Regions from separate parts of the Streptomyces sp. NPDC028711 genome, predicted to be linked through region 1. Evidence: riboswitches for the same ligand, from Rfam matches in the RefSeq annotation. Region 1 holds a riboswitch; the other holds the start of a gene.
The links. A riboswitch is a leader RNA that binds a small molecule or an ion and turns the genes downstream of it on or off. The one in region 1 is predicted to bind glycine.

Region 1 (8,802 bases):
CACCGAACCGCTGCGTCGTTCCCACCGCGATGTCCGCGCCCAGCTCGCCGGGCGAGGTGAGCAGGGTGAGCGCGAGCAGGTCGGCGGCGACGGTGACGATCGCGCCGAGCTCGTGGGCGGCGTCGATCAGCGGCTTGATGTCGCGGACGGCGCCGGAGGCACCCGGGTACTGCACGAGCACGCCGAAGACACCGCGCTCGGCGACCTCGGCGGGAATGCCCTCGCTCAGGTCGGCGACGACGACCTCGACACCGGTCGGCTCGGCGCGGGTCTCGATGACGGCGATCGTCTGCGGGAGGGCGTCGGCGTCGACGAGGAAGACACCGTTCTTGACCTTGCCGACACGGCGGGACAGCGACATCGCCTCGGCGGCGGCCGTGCCCTCGTCGAGCAGGGAGGCACCGGAGGTGGGCAGTCCGGTCAGGTCGGCGACGACCGTCTGGAAGTTCAGCAGGGCCTCGAGGCGCCCCTGCGAGATCTCCGGCTGGTACGGCGTGTACGCGGTGTACCAGGCCGGGTTCTCCATCACGTTCCGCAGGATCACCGGCGGGGTGAAGGTCCCGTAGTAGCCGAGACCGATCATGGGCGCGAGGACCTGGTTGCGGTCGGCGAGCGTACGCAGCTCGGCGAGGACCTCGGCCTCCGTGCGCGCGGCCGGCAGGCCCAGCGCCTCGGTGTTCTTGATGACGTCCGGCACCGCGGCGGCCGTGAGCTCGTCGAGGGAGCCGTAGCCGACCTGGGCGAGCATCTTGGCGCGCGCCTCGGCGTCGGGCCCGATGTGCCGCTGCTCGAACGGGATGCCCTGTTCGAGTTCGGAGAGCGGAATGCGGTTGACGGTCATGTGCGGAGGCCTCCTGGTCGTCACGACCTGCGAGGGGCACCACGGCGCGGGTACCCGGACGGCCTCCCCCTCTGTCATCTCAACCTGAGAGTTTCACCGGCACGCCTCGCGGCACGCCGGCTTTCACCGTCGGTGAGAGCGCATGCCGTCGGACACCGCTCTGCTTTCCAGAGTGACCTCGTCCGCGCGGTACAGGGGCCTGAGAGATTCCGGGGAGGATTTGCTCCTTCGGCGCCCTCCGGAAGATTTCTCCGGGGGACTCTCCCGCACGGGGTCGACAGCCACAGCCAGCCTACCAGCGCGGTTACGGCTCCTGTCGCTCAAGTGGCCGACATCCCAGATGTGCACTTTCGTAGGGGTAGAGCAGTTGCGACCAGTTGGAGGGACCGTGCAGACCGACATCGATCCGCGCAGCCTGATCGGCCGCAAGGCGTTCGACCGTGATGGACACAAGATCGGAACCGTCGACGAGGTGTACCTGGACGACGCGACCGGCATACCGGAGTGGGCGGCGGTCCGCACCGGCCTCTTCAGCCGGGACGCCTTCGTCCCCCTGGACCCGAGCGAACTCCTCGACGACGGACTCCACATCCCGTACGAGCGGGCCCTCATCAAGGACGCCCCCGACTTCGGCGTGGGCCGCCACCTCTCCCCCGAACAGGAACTCCAGCTCTACCGCCACTACAGCCTGACGCTCCCCCCACCCCCCTCGGACGCCCCGGACACGGACTTCGGCCGCCTGGCAGGCCAGTAGCCCCCCAGCGCCGCCCACCCCTCCGCCGGCCGCCGGCGGCGCGGGCCCCCGGCAAGGACGACCGCATCCGCGCACCGACCCGCCACGGCCTGCACGGGCCGGGCCCCCGTCCCGGCCCCCACGCCGTCACCCGTCCCCGGCACCACCCCGCACCAACGGCAACGCCTCCCCCGGCGCCAGCTCCGGATCGTCCACCGCGAAGGTCCGCACGCGCCCCGGCTCCGACCACGGCACCTCGAACCGCACCGTGACCCGCCCGACCCCACTGCCCTGGACCCACCCCGCCCCGTACACGGCGTGATGTACGTCATGTCCCGGCGCCCAGTGCCGCTCCGCGGTCACCGGAGCGTCGGGCTCGGTCGCGCCGGAGTCCTCGGCCGCGGCCTCGGCGGCATCCGCCTCACCCCCGGCCGCGCTCTCCGCCTCCGCCTGCGCGAACAGGTCCTCCTGCGTGTAGTCCGCGAGCCCACTGACCCCGACGCCCAGCAGCCGCACGCCTCCCGTCGTGTCCACCGCGTCGAGCAGCCGCCCCGCCGCCTCCCGCACCACGCCGGGGTCGTCCGTGGGCCCCCGGAGCGTCTCGGACCGGGTCAGGGTCGAGAAGTCGTACCGCCGCACCTTGAGCACGATCGTCCGCCCCGAGTGCCCCGAGGTCCGCAGCCGCCCCACGCACCGCTCCGCGAGCCGCTCCACCTCGGTCCTGATCCGCACACGGTCGTGGAGGTCCACGTCGAAGGTGTCCTCGACCGACACCGACTTGGCGTCCCGCTCGGCCACCACGGGCCGATCGTCGTACCCCCGGGCCATCCGGTACAGGGAGGTCCCGTGCGCCCGCCCGAGGAGCCGTACGAGCTCGTCCTCGCCCGCCTCCGCGAGGTCGGACACCGTGGTCATGCCGGCCCGCCGCAGATGCTCCCCGGTCGCCGGACCGACACCCGGCAGGATCCGTACGGAACGCGGCCCGAGGAGTTCCCGCTCGGTACCGGGTTCGATCAGCACCAGCCCGTCGGGCTTGGCCTCCTCGGAGGCGATCTTCGCGATCATCTTGGAGCCCGCGAGCCCCACCGACCCCGTCAGGCCCGTCGTCGCGAGGATGTCGCCCCGCAGCCGCTCCCCTGCGGAGCGGGCGCTCGCGCTGTCGTCGGCGATCCCCCCGGCCTCCAGGTCGACGAAGGCCTCGTCGAGGCTGAGCGGCTCCACCAGCGGGGAGAGCCGTCCGAGCAGCTCCATGACCTGCTCGCTGATCGACCGGTAGAAGGCGAAGCGGGGGACGAGGTAGGCCGCGTTCGGCGCGAGCCGTCGCGCCTGACCCATGGGCATGGCCGAGTGCACTCCGAACCTGCGTGCCTCGTACGAGGCGGTGGCGACGACCCCGCGTGGCCCCAGACCGCCGACGACCACGGGTTTTCCGCGCAGGCTGGGCTTCGCCGCCTGCTCGGCGGCGGCGAAGAACGCATCCATGTCGAGATGCAGGATCGTCGGCGCGGCTCTCACGCCTCCGATGCTGCCCTACGCCACTGACAACGCCGCCACACCACCGCGCGCCGCGAGGGTCGCCCGGGCCTGCGGACGAACCTCAGACCGCCTTGTCGCGCCGCCGTCTCGCCAGCTCGTCCCCCGGGTTGTGTCCCACGAGCGTCTCGCCCGTGTCGACCCGCTCCCCGTGCAGCTGCGAGAGCGCCGACTCGACGTCCCGCCACACCACACCCACGGCGATGCCGAAGACACCCTGCCCGCCCTGGAGGAGATCGACGACCTCGTCGGGCGAGGAGCACTCGTACACCGTGGCCCCGTCGCTCATGAGCGTCATCCGCTCCAGGTCCCGGAATCCCCGGGCGCGCAGGTGCTGCACGGCGGCCCGGATGTTCTGGAGGGCCACCCCGGTGTCGAGGAAACGCTTGACGATCTTCAACACGACCACGTCGCGGAAGCTGTAGAGCCGCTGTGTCCCCGACCCGTACGCGGGACGTACGCTCGGCTCCACGAGCCCCGTACGCGCCCAATAGTCCAGCTGGCGATAGGTGATCCCGGCCGCCGCGCAAGCCGTCGGGCCTCGATAGCCGACCACCTCGCCGGCCGCGCCCGGCCCCGTACCGCCCGGTCCGGTGCCCGCACCGGCGTCCGTACCGAAGTCGCCCACACTGCCGTGAAGCGGATACGGACCGCTCTCTCCGGACGCGCGTCCGAGCGAGCTCCCTGCCGTACCGTCCGCGCTGCTCATCACGCCGACCCTCCGTCCTTGACCTGCCCACACGAAGGTAGGCAGTCACCCGGGGTGCGTCAACGATCGCCACACTCGGCACGCCGAGTGATAATCACCCTGAGAGTGGTTTGCCGTGTCTCTCCCCGGGGAAAGGCTACTCGAATGCCCTGACGGCACCCCGCGAACGGCCCGCGGCCGCGTCGCTCAGCGTCACTGACTGTTGGTCCCGAAGTCCTCCGGTGAGATCTGGTCGAGGAACTCGCGGAACTTCTCCACCTCGTCCTCCTGCTCGTCCGGAATCGCGATACCGGCGTCGTCCAGGACACCGTCACTGCCGTAGATCGGCGTCCCTGTCCGCAGGGCCAGTGCTATCGCGTCCGACGGCCGCGCACTCACCTCGACGCCGCTGGCGAAGACCAGCTCGGCGTAGAAGACCCCGTCACGCAGATCCGTGATGCGGACTTCGGTGAGTTCCTGCCCCACGGCCTCCAGCACGTCCTTGAACAGGTCGTGCGTCAGCGGCCGCGGCGGGGCCATCCCCTGCTGGGCGAAGGCGATAGCGGTCGCCTCACCCGGTCCGATCCAGATGGGGAGGTACCGATCGCCTCCCACTTCACGCAGGAGCACGATCGGCTGGTTGGAGGGCATTTCCACCCGGACACCCACAACGTCGAGCTCGTTCACACAGCAACCCTAGGACGTGCTCGACCGGTTTGGATAGTCGGGCCCTCCCAAGGCCGCCGCCGAGCTCACTGGAGACGGATCCCCAGAGCCGTCTGTACGAGGGCCGCGTGCAGCCGCACCGACTGCGCGGCGAGCTCCTGGGCGGTGGCCTCCGCATGTGCTCTGGTCTGCGGATTGCGGTGCCGGCGCAGCGGCGCGACGACCTGTTCGATCAACCCGGCCTCCCGGTCGGCGGCCGCCTTGACGGCCCTCAGATGCCGGGGTTCCAGACCGAATCTCCCCAGATCCGCGACAAGCCTCGCGACGGTCACGGTCTCGGGGTCGTAGCCGCCGTTCTCCGTCTCGGAGATCAGACCGTACGACTCCCACTCGACGAGCTCGGCCTCGGAGACCTCGGCGGCGGCCAGCAGCTCCGCCCGCCCGATCCGCGCGGCGGTGGGCGGCTCCGCGTCCTGCTCCCAGGCCCCTTCGACCAGGTCACGCCGGCGCCCGGGGGCCGGAAGCCTGATCTCCTCCCCCCTGGCGAGGGCGTCGAGGTGCTCACGGATGACCTTCAGCGGAAGGTAGTGGTCCCGCTGCATCCGCAGGATCTGAGCGAGCCGCTCCACGTCCTGCGGGCTGAACTTCCGGTACCCGGAGGCCGTACGCCGGGGCTCCACGAGCCCCTCGGCCTCCAGGAACCGGATCTTGGAGATGGTCACTTCGGGAAATTCGTCGCGCAGCCGGCTCAGCACCGTGCCGATGCTGACCAGCCTGTCGCCCGCGGTGGGGGCGCCGGCATCGGCGCCGCCCGTCGGTGTTCGCAGCATGGACCTTCCCTGAAGGCTTCTCCGAGGCGTCACACGCCCCGCTGGCTCGAGTAGAAGACCAGCCGGTACTTGCCGATCTGCACCTCGTCGCCGTTGGACAGAACGACCGATTCGATCGGTTCACGGTTGACGTACGTGCCGTTCAGACTGCCGACATCGGACACGGTGAAGCTGCCGTCCTGACCCCGCCGGAACTCGACATGGCGCCGGGAGACCGTGAAGTCGTCCAGGAAGATGTCGCTCTGGGGGTGACGGCCGGCCGTCGTCAGTTCGCCGTCCAGCAGGAACCGGCTGCCGGAGTTCGGCCCACGGCGCACCACGAGCAGCGCGGAACCCAGAGGCAGTGCCTCCACGGCCGCCAGCGCCTCAGGAGAGAGGGAGGGCAGCTGGGTCTGACCGGTGACCTCCGACTCGTAGGCCTCAAGACCCGAGATGGAGATCGTGGACGTCGTCTCCGAAGCACGCTCGGCGGCGACCCCGCCCCGCAGCGGCGTACCGCAGTGGGAGCAGAAGCGACTGTCGGCCGCGTTGCGGTGACCGCACCTCGTACACACCGGCATGGACGCATCCTCCTGCCGCGGCTGCCCCGCCGAGGTCTGTGTCGCATACGGATCGGAGGCAAACCCTCCACCCGTACTTGAGGTTGATGGTTCTCCGAAACCTATGCGGGCAGCACCGGCGGGGTCAACAGACGACGCGCCGGGCGCGCCCGGAATGTCACCGCCCTGGCCGCCGACCTCGTCGCGGAACAGCGGGCGCTCGCCGCCCTGCTCCTCGCTCTGGGCATGGCGCGACGCGCGATGCCTGGCGTTGCCGCCGTCCTCGCGTGCGCTCTTGCCGAACAACTTCGCAAACAACTTCACGGGCGATTCCCCTTGACCGAAACAGACCCGCCCGTGGGGCAGGACGAACCGAGATCCATCACACCTGCCGACCCGGACACCTTCACAACGTCCGTATCCTCCGGACAGTTTCCACCACGCACCACCGTTGTGGTGCGCCGACCCCCCGCAACGTCGTGCCCATGTCGCGGGACCCCCCTCGTCCCCCTCTCACTGCGAGGACGACTGAGCGTAGTCAGGCCGCTTCGCGGGTCGCAAGGCGTCGACGACGATCTTCGCCGACCGCTCCACCGTGGCTGTGGCCTGCTCCTTCTCCAGGGTCTGGACGACACCGCCGGGGATGTTGAGCGCGGGCTCGAGATCCTCCGGCTTGCCGATGACCTTGAAGACGTACGGAGCGGCCACCTTCGTTCCATCGATCCGCATGTCTTCACCGCTACCGGTGAAATAACTGTCCGCGACCACCCGCACACCGTTGACCTGGATCGCCTCGGCGCCCGCGGCGCGCAGCTCCTGGATGGCGTCGAGCAGCATGTCCGACTCGACGGCCCCGGTGGGGTCGCCGACGGTGAGCGTGATGCCCGGGCCCTCGGCGGCGACCGTACCGGCCAGGATCCCGAGCTGCTGCTCCTTCTCCTGGGTCTGCCTCCGCGCCTCCTCGGCCTGGTCCGAGCTGGACTCCAGCTCGGTGCGCTGCTTCTCGAGGCGGGCCTTCTCGTCCTCGAGGCGCTGGGTACGGTCGTCGAGCTCGTCGAGGATGCGCACCAGGTCCTCCTGGCGCGCCCCGCGCAGCGCGCTGTTGTCACTGGTCGAGGAGACCTGGATGGCCAGGCCGAGACCGAGGACGAACAGCAGCAGCGCGACGACGAGTTGAGCGCGGGTCACCCGGGGCGGCCAAAGGGCGGAGACCAGCCTCCGCCGCCCACTCGGCTCCGCGACGGGCGACGGGCCGGCCACGACGGCCGCCTCGGGCACCTCGGAGGCCTCGGAGGCCTCGGAGGCCACGACATCCGCACGCGGCTGCTCGGACGGCAGAGGCTCGGAGCGCGCAGGCTCAGGCTTCGCGCCGCCGGGGATCTCGGACTTCCCGGCCTCGGGCCTCTCGGCCTCGCGCTTCTCGGGCTGCTCGGGGTTCTCGCGGTTCTGCGGGTTCTCGGGGTTCTGCGGGTTCTCGCTCATCGGCGTCACGCCCGGAAGACGTGGCGCCGGATGGCAGCCGCGTTGGAGAAGATCCGGATACCGAGCACGACGACCACACCCGTCGACAGCTGCGCGCCGACGCCGAGCTTGTCACCGAGGAAGACGATCAGCGCGGCCACCACCACGTTGGACAGGAAGGAGACCACGAAGACCTTGTCGACGAAGATGCCGTCGAGCATGGCCCGCAGTCCGCCGAAGACCGCGTCGAGAGCGGCGACCACGGCGATCGGAAGATAGGGCTCGACCACCGCCGGAACCTCGGGGCGGACCAACAGTCCGACCACGACTCCGACGATCAGGCCCAGTACGGCGATCACGATGTGCCCTTCCCTGTGTCGGCCGTGGCCCGACCGGAAGGCGTCGCGGCCCCGGCCCCCCTCGGCTCTGCGGTACGTACGGTCAGGCTCGGCGCGGCCGGCAGGCGTACGTCGCCCTCGGCCGAGATACCGCTCCTGATCCCGAAGTTCTCCACCAGCGCGTGCAGGTACTGCCCGTCGGCGCTGTCCTGGAACGCGGTGCTCAGCCTCTGCCCGTCCCCGATCGCGAGGACGGTGTACGGCGGCACCAGCGGCTTGTTGTCGACCAGTATGGCGTCGCCGGCCGCCCGGATCGCGGACAGCGATGTCAGCCGCTGCCCGTTGATGGCGACCGCCTCGGCGCCCGACTCCCAAAGACCGTTGATCACGCGCTGCATGTCCCGGTCACGCACCCGGCCGGTGTCGGCGAAACCGCTGCTCTCCCGCGGCCCGCCGCCTCCGGTGTCGGTGCCCTTGGCGTCGTCGACGACGAGCTTCACGCCGGGACCGTGCACCGGCGTCGCGCCCGAGAGCAGTGCCACGAGCTCGCCCTGGTCGCCGCCGTGCTGCTCCAGCGCCTGCCGCTGACGTTCGCCGACCTCGCTACGGATCCGCTCGACGTCCTGCTCCAGCTGGTCGGCCGTCGACGTCTCCGCCTCGATCCGGTCGATCAGTTCCTGCCGTTCCTTGGCGACGACCGGCGCGGAGATCCGCGCCTCGGCCGCTCCCACGGTCACCACGGCGGCAGCGAGCAGCAGGCCCGCGGCGACACCGAGCTTGGCCCGCAGACTACGGGGCAGCCCGCCGCCCTCGGCCGCGCGCCGGGCGGTCGCCTCGGCGTAGCCGTCGTCGAGCGCGTGGTCGATCACGTTGTTCAGCAGCGACATGGACGCGTCCGGGCGCGGCGGCGGTGATCCGGTGCTCCGAACGGGGGGCTGCTGCGACATGCCGCACATCGTCGCACGTCGCACGACCTACCGCCGAATGGCCCCTCCGACAGGCGGGGAGGCACCCCGTGGGGCGCCTCCCCGCCGTACGACCCGTGCCGCCGGCTACCCGGCGCTGTCGACCACCGCGGCCCACTCGTCGAGCAGGGCCTGCGCCGAGGCGTCGTCGGGACCCTCCGCCCACAGATGGGTGACGGCCTCCGCCGGGTCGGGCAACACCATCACC
Region 2 (8,802 bases), on a different contig from region 1:
GGCGTTCGGGGTGGTTAATCAGGGCGAACGACGGCCTCCGGAGCGAACTCCGGAGGCCGGTGGGGTGCGATCCGAGAAGGGTGGCGTCTCAGTATCCGGACGGCATCGGGGGCGGGTAGCCGTATCCGGGGACGGGCGCGGAGCCGCGGCCGGCGTGCGCCTCACGGTCGTAGAAGGGCCGTCCGTTCGCCCGCAGCCAGAGCGCCACCGGGTCGTACGCGTCGGAGAGGGCGACCGTCGAGACGGGCAGGCCGTCGGGGACGGCGCCGATCGACTGGCGCATCATCGCGCGGACCGTGTCGACGGCCGCCGCGGAGGTGTCGTACAGATCGAGACCGATGACGAGGTACGGGGTGCCGAGCGCGGGCTGCACCCAGCCGCGGCGCAGCGCCCGGACGGCGGGGGTGCGGTGCGCGTTCTGCGTCAGCAGGGCGTAGAACTGCGGGATCTCCAGGGTGGGCTCGGTGACCCGCAGCGGCCCCGCGGGCATCCGGTCGAGGCCGGTGGCGATCCGCCGCAGATCGGCCCAGGGGATGCCGACGCCGCCGCCGGGGGCGTGCGGGTTCAGCCAGACGCCCCAGCGGTCGGGGTAGAGGGCCCGGGCGATCTCCCGGCCGGTGACGAGCTCGTGGGCGCGGTTCCAGCCGGAGGCGGAGAGTTCCTGGGCGGAGGTGACGCAGGGCGCGTAGCCGAAGCCGTCGACCTCCATGTTCCCGTACTGGGCGTCGGACGAGCCGGGAGCGCCGTCCCAGAGCAGCATCCAGAGCTCGCCGTCGGCGAGGGCGTGCAGGAGCTGCTCGTACGCGTCGTAGCGTCCGGGTGCCACCTGGCGCAGCATGTGCTCGACCTGTCCTGGCGCAGCGGTGCCTGACGCGCTCACCCTGGGTCCCGCCCCTCTTCCGTTCACCACGTTCGTCCAGCTACCGATTCAGTTCAGCTTAAGCAGGGGGCCGGTCACACGGCGGCGCGCTGGTAGAAGGGGCGTACCCGCTCCAGCATCCAGTCGCCGACCGGGTCCTGGGCCATGTCGAGCAGGATCAGGTTGACGGGCCAGGCGACCTCGACCCGGCCGAGGGCGCGGCCCAGGGCGTCCAGGGGCGCGTTGCGGTCGACGCCGTCCCAGGCGGCGAGCTGGACGCCGATGAAGAGGGCGGGTTCGGTGCCCTCGACGCTGGCGAGGGCACGGCGGGCGGTGATCACGACGCCGGTGGCCTCGAACTCGGCGGAGGCGGCGGCGAGGAAGTCGACGGGATCGTCCTGCCAGTCGGGCTCGAAGAGGCGGACGCGGCCGCCGGTGGCGGGGCCGTCGAGCGGGGTGCGGCCGACGCGGCAGAGCTCGGCGACGGCCGGCGGGGGCAGCGGGACACCGACGGTGCCGCCGGGGTTCACGGCGATGCCGAGCTGCGGGGGCAGGCCGCGGGCGAAGTCGCGGGCGGGAGCGACGGTGAAGGACATGTGACCGCCGACACAGGCGAGGAACTGCTGCTCGGAGCTGAAGACGGGGACGTAGGCCGCGCCGTCGAGCTCCATGGTGGGGAGGTCGAGGTCGGGGCTGTCGGGTCCGCCGCCGTTGGGCAGGGGCACCCAGATCGGGCTGCGGCCGAGCACCTCGACAAGGCGGCCGCCGGCCGCGGGATTGCCGAGGGATGCGGCAAGGACCTCTTCCAGCTCATTACCCGGCCACGTCACGTCCACGGTCCCGTTTCCCCTTCTCGCACGGCCTGCCGCACCGGCCGCCCCGGCAGCACCCTAACGCCGCCCCGGGGGCGTCGTGGCCCAAAGGGTACGGAACGAAAGCGCACCGGGGCCGGGGGGTCCGTCAGCCGGTCTCCCGGAAGCCGATCTTCCGCAGGGCGTCCGCCGCGTCCCGGTCGAGCAGGGTGGCCGAGGCGCAGCCGTGCGGGAGGCGCCCGGACTCGGCGGCCTCGACGAGCCTGCCGACGGCCCGCCGGTGCCGGGCGAAGGCGTAGGCGGAGACGCCCCGGCCGCGGGCGCGCTGGCCCTCGCGTGCGGTGTCGGGGGAGACATCGAGGAGGAGCAGGTGGAGGGACCGGCCGCGGCGGCGGGCCTCGCGGGCAAGCCAGCCGCGCACCCAGGACTGGGTGCCGCAGTCGTGCACGACCACTCCGGCGCCGGAGCGCAGGGCGCGGCGCAGTCCCGCGTAGTGCGCGAGCCGGACCAGGGGGCGGTAGACGGCGTACGGCAGGAAGGGGGGCATCCGGGCCTCCCAGCGCTCGCGGGCGTCCTGGGAGTCGATGCCGGTGCCCTCGGCGGCGCGCTTCATGAGGGTCGACTTGCCGCTGCCGGGGAGCCCGGAGACGACCACGAGGTCGCCGGCCGCGAAGGTGAGGGCGCGGGGGGCCCGGCCGCCGCGCTCGCGCAGGTCGCGCAGGAGACGGCCGCGGCCGCGGGTCCTGGCGCGGGCGCGCTGTGACGGTATGCCGGTACTCGGCGCGCACGCGCCGCTGTGCTGGATCCTCATCGCTTCTCCCCCTGCCGGGCCTTGGGAGACCCTTGCCCACAAAGTGTAAAGAAACGGTAATGGGACACAAGCGATATGCCCCGCCGAGCTCGCGTGCAATGATGTGCCCGCCAGGCGCGCACAGTCGCCACACAATCGCATACCGGCCGCTCGAATCCGCGCGGGAGAGTTCCGGACCGCACCGCGTGTCCGGACGCCGAAGGAGCAAGACCCTCCCTTGAATCTCTCAGGCCCCGTACCGCGCGGATGAGGCAGATCTGAAAAGCGGGACACCCTGCCGTGTCCCCACCCAAGGTGCAAGCCGATCTCTCGGTGACGAGATGCTCTCGGTGAACCTCTCAGGTTCCATGACAGATGGGGAGGACGTCCTCGCCGTCATGTGTTTCGTCACCGATCACGCCCTTGGGACCCGGGAGCCACCCCATGAGCACTGCCCCCCGTCTGACCGCCCTCGACGCCCTGCACCGCTCGCTGGGCGCGACCATGACCGACTTCGCGGGCTGGGACATGCCGCTCCGCTACGCCAGCGAGCGCGACGAGCACAACGCCGTCCGCACGGCCGCCGGCCTCTTCGACCTCTCCCACATGGGCGAGATCACGGTGACGGGCCCGCAGGCCGTCGACCTGCTCGACTTCGCCCTCGTCGGCAACATCTCCACGGTGGGCAACGGCCGCGCCCGTTACACGATGATCTGCCAGGAGGACGGCGGCATCCTCGACGACCTGATCGTCTACCGCCTCGGCGAGACGGAGTACATGGTCGTCGCCAACGCCTCCAACGCGCAGATCGTCCTGGACGCCCTGGTGGCCCGCTCCGCGGCTCATGGGGGTTTCGACGCCGAGGTCCGCGACGACCGCGACGCGTACGCCCTCATCGCCGTCCAGGGCCCGGAGTCCCCCGGCATCCTGAAGTCGATCACCGACGCCGACCTGGACGGTCTGAAGTACTACGCCGGCCTGCCCGGCACGGTCGCGGGCGTGCCCGCGCTGATCGCCCGTACCGGCTACACCGGCGAGGACGGCTTCGAGCTGTTCCTGAAGCCCGAGCACGCCGAGGGCGTGTGGAAGGCGCTCACCGAGGCGGGCGAGGGCGTCGGCCTCATCCCCTGTGGTCTGTCCTGCCGTGACACCCTCCGCCTGGAGGCCGGCATGCCGCTCTACGGCCACGAGCTGACCACCGCCCTCACCCCCTTCGACGCCGGCCTCGGCCGGGTCGTGAAGTTCGAGAAGACGACCAACGGCGGCGACTTCGTCGGCCGCAAGGCGCTGGAGGCCGCCGCCGAGCGCGCGGCGACCAACCCGCCGCGCAAGCTCGTCGGCCTGGTCGCCGAGGGCCGCCGGGTCCCCCGCGCGGGCTTCTCCGTCGTCAAGGACGGCGAGGTCATCGGCGAGGTCACGTCGGGCGCGCCGTCGCCGACGCTCGGAAAGCCGATCGCGATGGCGTACGTGGACGCGGCGCACGCCGAGCCCGGCACCCAGGGTGTAGGTGTGGACATCCGCGGCACCCACGAGCCGTACGAGGTCGTGGCGCTCCCGTTCTACAAGCGCCAGAAGTGACGCAGTCGTCTCATCCCGGGTCTCATCCCGCGAGACCCACGTTCATCAGCACTCCCCCGATCCAGGAGAATCAGGTCATGAGCAACCCCCAGCAGCTGCGGTACACCAAGGAGCACGAGTGGCTGTCGGACGCCGAGGAGGGCGTCTCGACCGTCGGCATCACGGAGTTCGCCGCCAACGCGCTCGGTGACGTCGTCTACGCCCAGCTCCCGGCCGTCGGCGACACCGTCACCGCGGGCGAGACCTGCGGTGAGCTGGAGTCGACGAAGTCGGTGAGCGACCTGTACTCCCCGGTCACGGGTGAGGTCGTCGCCGCCAACCAGGACGTGGTGGACGACCCGTCGCTGGTGAACACGGCTCCGTTCGCGGGTGGCTGGCTGTTCAAGGTGCGCGTCACGGGCGAGCCGGAAGAGCTGCTCACCGCCGACGAGTACACCGCGTTCTCCGCCGGCTGAGACCGGGCCCGAGACCCTTAGGGATCGATTCATGTCGCTTCTGAACACTCCCCTCCACGAGCTGGACCCGGACGTCGCCGCCGCCGTCGACGCCGAGCTCCGCCGTCAGCAGTCCACCCTCGAGATGATCGCCTCGGAGAACTTCGCTCCGGTCGCCGTCATGGAGGCGCAGGGCTCCGTCCTCACCAACAAGTACGCCGAGGGCTACCCCGGCCGCCGCTACTACGGCGGCTGCGAGCACGTCGACGTCGCCGAGCAGATCGCGATCGACCGGATCAAGGACCTGTTCGGCGCCGAGTACGCCAACGTCCAGCCGCACTCCGGCGCCTCCGCGAACCAGGCCGCCCTCTTCGCCATCGCCCAGCCCGGCGACACGATCCTGGGTCTCGACCTGGCGCACGGCGGTCACCTCACCCACGGCATGCGCCTGAACTTCTCGGGCAAGCAGTTCAACGTGGTCGCGTACCACGTGGACGACGCCGGTCTCGTCGACATGGCCGAGGTCGAGCGCCTCGCCAAGGAGCACCGCCCCAAGGTGATCATCGCGGGCTGGTCCGCCTACCCGCGCCAGCTGGACTTCGCCGAGTTCCGCCGGATCGCCGACGAGGTCGAGGCCTACCTGTGGGTCGACATGGCCCACTTCGCGGGCCTGGTCGCCGCCGGTCTGCACCCGAACCCGGTCGAGTACGCGGACGTGGTGACCTCCACCACGCACAAGACGCTCGGCGGCCCCCGCGGCGGCATCATCCTGGCGAAGAAGGCGTTCGCCAAGAAGCTGAACTCCTCGGTCTTCCCCGGTTTCCAGGGCGGCCCGCTGGAGCACGTGATCGCGGCCAAGGCCGTCTCCTTCAAGGTCGCGGCCTCGGAGGAGTTCAAGGAGCGCCAGCAGCGCACCCTGGACGGCGCCCGCATCATCGCCGAGCGCCTGGTCCAGGACGACGTCACCGCCCACGGTGTCTCCGTCCTGTCCGGCGGCACCGACGTCCACCTGCTCCTCGTCGACCTGCGCGACAGCGAGCTGGACGGCCAGCAGGCCGAGGACCGTCTCCACGAGGTCGGCATCACGGTCAACCGGAACGCCGTTCCGAACGACCCGCGCCCGCCGATGGTCACCTCGGGTCTGCGCATCGGTACGCCGGCGCTCGCGACCCGCGGCTTCCAGGCCGAGGACTTCACCGAGGTCGGCGACATCATCGCGGAGACCCTGAAGCCCGGCTTCGACGCCGAGAAGGCCGCCTCGCTGAAGGCCCGGGTGACGGCGCTCGCCGACAAGCACCCGCTGTACCCCGGCCTGAAGTAGTTTCGTACCCTTTTGTTCGTACGGACGTTTGGGGCATCGCGCACACTGAAAGGTGAGCGCGGTGCCCCACCCCATGTCGCGCCCGTTCCTGATCTTCCCGCTCCGTTCTGCACCACCCCGGCAGACAACGGCGTCTAGCCCCCACAAGGAGTCCCCCCGTGGCCATCTCGGTCTTCGACCTGTTCTCGATCGGCATCGGCCCGTCCAGCTCCCACACGGTGGGACCGATGCGCGCGGCCCGGATGTTCGCCCGCCGGCTGAAGAACGAGGGCCTGCTCGCCGGCACCGCGAAGGTACGGGCGGAGCTGTACGGCTCGCTCGGCGCCACCGGCCACGGCCACGGCACCCCGAAGGCGGTCCTCCTCGGCCTGGAGGGCAGCTCGCCCCGCACGGTGAACGTGGAGACCGCCGACGACGAGGTCGAGCGGATCAAGTCGAGCGGCCGGCTCAACCTCCTCGGCGCGCACGAGATCCCCTTCGACTTCGACGCCGACCTGATCCTGCACCGGCGCAAGGCGCTCCCGTACCACGCCAACGGGATGACGATCTTCGCGTACGACGCGGAGGGCGGCCTCGTCCTGGAGAAGACGTACTACTCGGTGGGCGGCGGCTTCGTCGTCGACGAGGACGCCGTCGCGGGCGAGAACCCGATCGTCCCCGACGACACCGTCCTGAAGTACCCCTTCCGCACCGGTGACGAGCTGCTCCGTCTCGCCAAGGAGACCGGTCTCTCGATCTCCGCGCTGATGCTGGAGAACGAGAAGGCCTGGCGCACCGAGGACGAGATCCGCGCGGGCCTCCTGGAGATCTGGCGGGTCATGCAGTCCTGCGTCTCGCGCGGCATGTCCCGCGAGGGCATCCTGCCGGGCGGTCTCAAGGTGCGCCGCCGCGCCGCGAACTCCGCCCGCAAGCTGCGCTCCGAGGGCAACCCGGCGGCGCACTCGATGGAGTGGATCACCCTCTACGCGATGGCCGTGAACGAGGAGAACGCTGCGGGCGGCCGGGTGGTCACCGCTCCGACGAACGGCGCGGCCGGCATCATCCCCGCGGTCCTGCACTACTACATGAACTTCGTGCCCGGCGCCGACGACGACGGCGTCGTCCGCTTCCTGCTCGCCGCCGGCGCGGTCGGCATGCTCTTCAAGGAGAACGCCTCCATCTCCGGCGCCGAGGTCGGCTGCCAGGGCGAGGTCGGCTCGGCCTGCTCGATGGCGGCGGGCGCGCTCGCCGAGGTCCTCGGCGGCAGCCCCGAGCAGGTGGAGAACGCGGCCGAGATCGGCATGGAGCACAACCTGGGCCTGACCTGCGACCCGGTCGGCGGCCTGGTCCAGATCCCGTGCATCGAGCGCAACGGCATGGCGGCGGTCAAGGCCGTCACGGCGGCGAAGATGTCGATGCGCGGCGACGGCAGCCACCTGGTCTCCCTCGACAAGGTCATCAAGACCATGAAGGAGACCGGCGCGGACATGAGCGTCAAGTACAAGGAGACCGCGCGGGGCGGGCTCGCGGTGAACATCATCGAGTGCTGAATCGGTTGTTCACGTGAGGGGCCCGTGTCGGGCGGCGCGCGCCGCCCGACACGGGCCCCTTTCGGAGTTCCGGCGTCCATGCGTCACGCCAGGGCCGGCACCACGCTCCGGCCCGTCTCGCACTCCGAATGGACCCATGCGTTCCGGCCAAAGGGCCGGAGGGCGGCACGGTCGCCCGGCCGGTGGTCAGGGCCCGAGGCCGCCCGGGTCCGGCACCACGGTCAGGAGCGCCGATACGACCATGATCGCCGCGAGTACGGACACCTCCACGCGCGCGGGTGCCTGGGCGTTCCCGCCGGAGAGCATCCGCCCCCGGGCGGCGAGCGCCAGCAGGCTCGCCCCGCCGAACAGCACCAGCTTCACGAGCAGCACCCTGCCGTAACCGGTGCTCAGGACGGCGTCCAGGGGCAGCTTGCGCAGGGTCGAGACGGTGCCGGTCACCGCGAGGGCGGCGTACACCCACGCGGCCATCCGGGCGTACCGGACGAGGACGTCCCGCCCGCCGCCGCGCAGCCTCATGGTGCGGAGCACGTACAGGAGGGTGCCGGCCCAGAGGGAGGCGGCGGTGAGGTGGACGAGGGTGAGGCCGGCCCCGAGGAGGGGCTGGTGCGTCTCGGGGTGGGCGCGCATCGCCTCGGCGCCGACGGCGACGGCGAGCGGCAGGACGGCGAGCGCGGGGCGCCGGGAGGCGGCGCAGAGGGCGGCCAGGACGAAGGCATTGGCCGTGACCAGCAGGAGACGGCCCTCACGCAGTCCGTAGACGACGGTCGGGCTCAGTCCGCTGACGGCGGTGAAGAGCATCAGGAGCCCGGCCGACGCGGCCGCGGCGAGGAGGGCGGCGGGTGCGGACCAGGCGCGGGGCCGTAACCCCGGGCCGGCGAGCCGGCTGCCGGCGAGTTCACCGACGTGTACGGCCAGACCGGTGAGGACGAGGAGCCGCAGCAGCGTGGTGGTGCCGGCGGCGGGTATCCGGAGCTCGCCCGTGCCCGTCTGGGCTATGCCACCGCCCAGCAGGGCGACGACGAGGACGGCGACAACGGCGAGGACCGCCGCTGTCAGACGGCTCGGGGTACCTAGGGGTCCGGGAAGCGTCACCGGACGATCGTCACCGAGCCCCGGGCGGGCGGCAACTCAGGGTTGCCCGGCCCCGCCCGGGCCGCGGGTCAGGCCTTGCTGAGGTGCGCCCAGAACTCGTCCCAGGACAGAACGCCGTCGCCGTTGGCGTCGCGCTGCTTGATGAGGACCTCGGCCACCGTCTCGGTGACGTTGAAGTCGCCCAGCTGCGCCATGACGCTCTTGTACTCCGCGGCGGTGATGAAGCCGTCCCCGTCCACGTCGTACCGGTTGAATGCCGTGCGTGCCGACTCGATGTCCGCCACTGCTTCCGCCCCTTCTTGGTGCTTCTCTGACGGTGGTCAGATTAGCTGGCCCGGCGGTGCCTGATGAGCGGGGCCACCCGGCGCTGCTCGTGGCCCACCG

Region 2: linked by a shared signal. The riboswitch ahead of gcvT (glycine cleavage system aminomethyltransferase GcvT) and the one ahead of gcvP (aminomethyl-transferring glycine dehydrogenase) in region 1 are both predicted to bind glycine.

The regions. Positions count from the first base shown of each region.
Region 1 covers NZ_JBVHUJ010000002.1:3,334-12,135, reverse strand. Annotated here, with positions in the region: gene gcvP (aminomethyl-transferring glycine dehydrogenase) at 1-841, opposite strand, end outside; glycine riboswitch at 1,019-1,118, opposite strand; gene ACZ4VK_RS05855 (PRC-barrel domain-containing protein) at 1,182-1,595, shown strand; gene ACZ4VK_RS05850 (DNA polymerase IV) at 1,722-3,089, opposite strand; gene bldO (whiB transcriptional repressor BldO) at 3,172-3,816, opposite strand; gene ACZ4VK_RS05840 (bifunctional nuclease family protein) at 4,009-4,482, opposite strand; gene ftsR (transcriptional regulator FtsR) at 4,548-5,291, opposite strand; gene ACZ4VK_RS05830 (FHA domain-containing protein) at 5,321-6,262, opposite strand; gene ACZ4VK_RS05825 (DUF881 domain-containing protein) at 6,344-7,312, opposite strand; gene ACZ4VK_RS05820 (small basic family protein) at 7,318-7,650, opposite strand; gene ACZ4VK_RS05815 (DUF881 domain-containing protein) at 7,647-8,576, opposite strand; gene ACZ4VK_RS05810 (sugar phosphate nucleotidyltransferase) at 8,682-8,802, opposite strand, start outside.
Region 2 covers NZ_JBVHUJ010000012.1:44,366-53,167, reverse strand. Annotated here, with positions in the region: gene ACZ4VK_RS30235 (enhanced serine sensitivity protein SseB C-terminal domain-containing protein) at 89-880, opposite strand; gene ACZ4VK_RS30230 (enhanced serine sensitivity protein SseB) at 955-1,695, opposite strand; gene ACZ4VK_RS30225 (AAA family ATPase) at 1,820-2,482, opposite strand; glycine riboswitch at 2,634-2,733, shown strand; glycine riboswitch at 2,735-2,846, shown strand; gene gcvT (glycine cleavage system aminomethyltransferase GcvT) at 2,906-4,039, shown strand; gene gcvH (glycine cleavage system protein GcvH) at 4,117-4,494, shown strand; gene ACZ4VK_RS30210 (serine hydroxymethyltransferase) at 4,526-5,794, shown strand; gene ACZ4VK_RS30205 (L-serine ammonia-lyase) at 5,953-7,323, shown strand; gene ACZ4VK_RS30200 (CopD family protein) at 7,510-8,418, opposite strand; gene ACZ4VK_RS30195 (EF-hand domain-containing protein) at 8,487-8,702, opposite strand.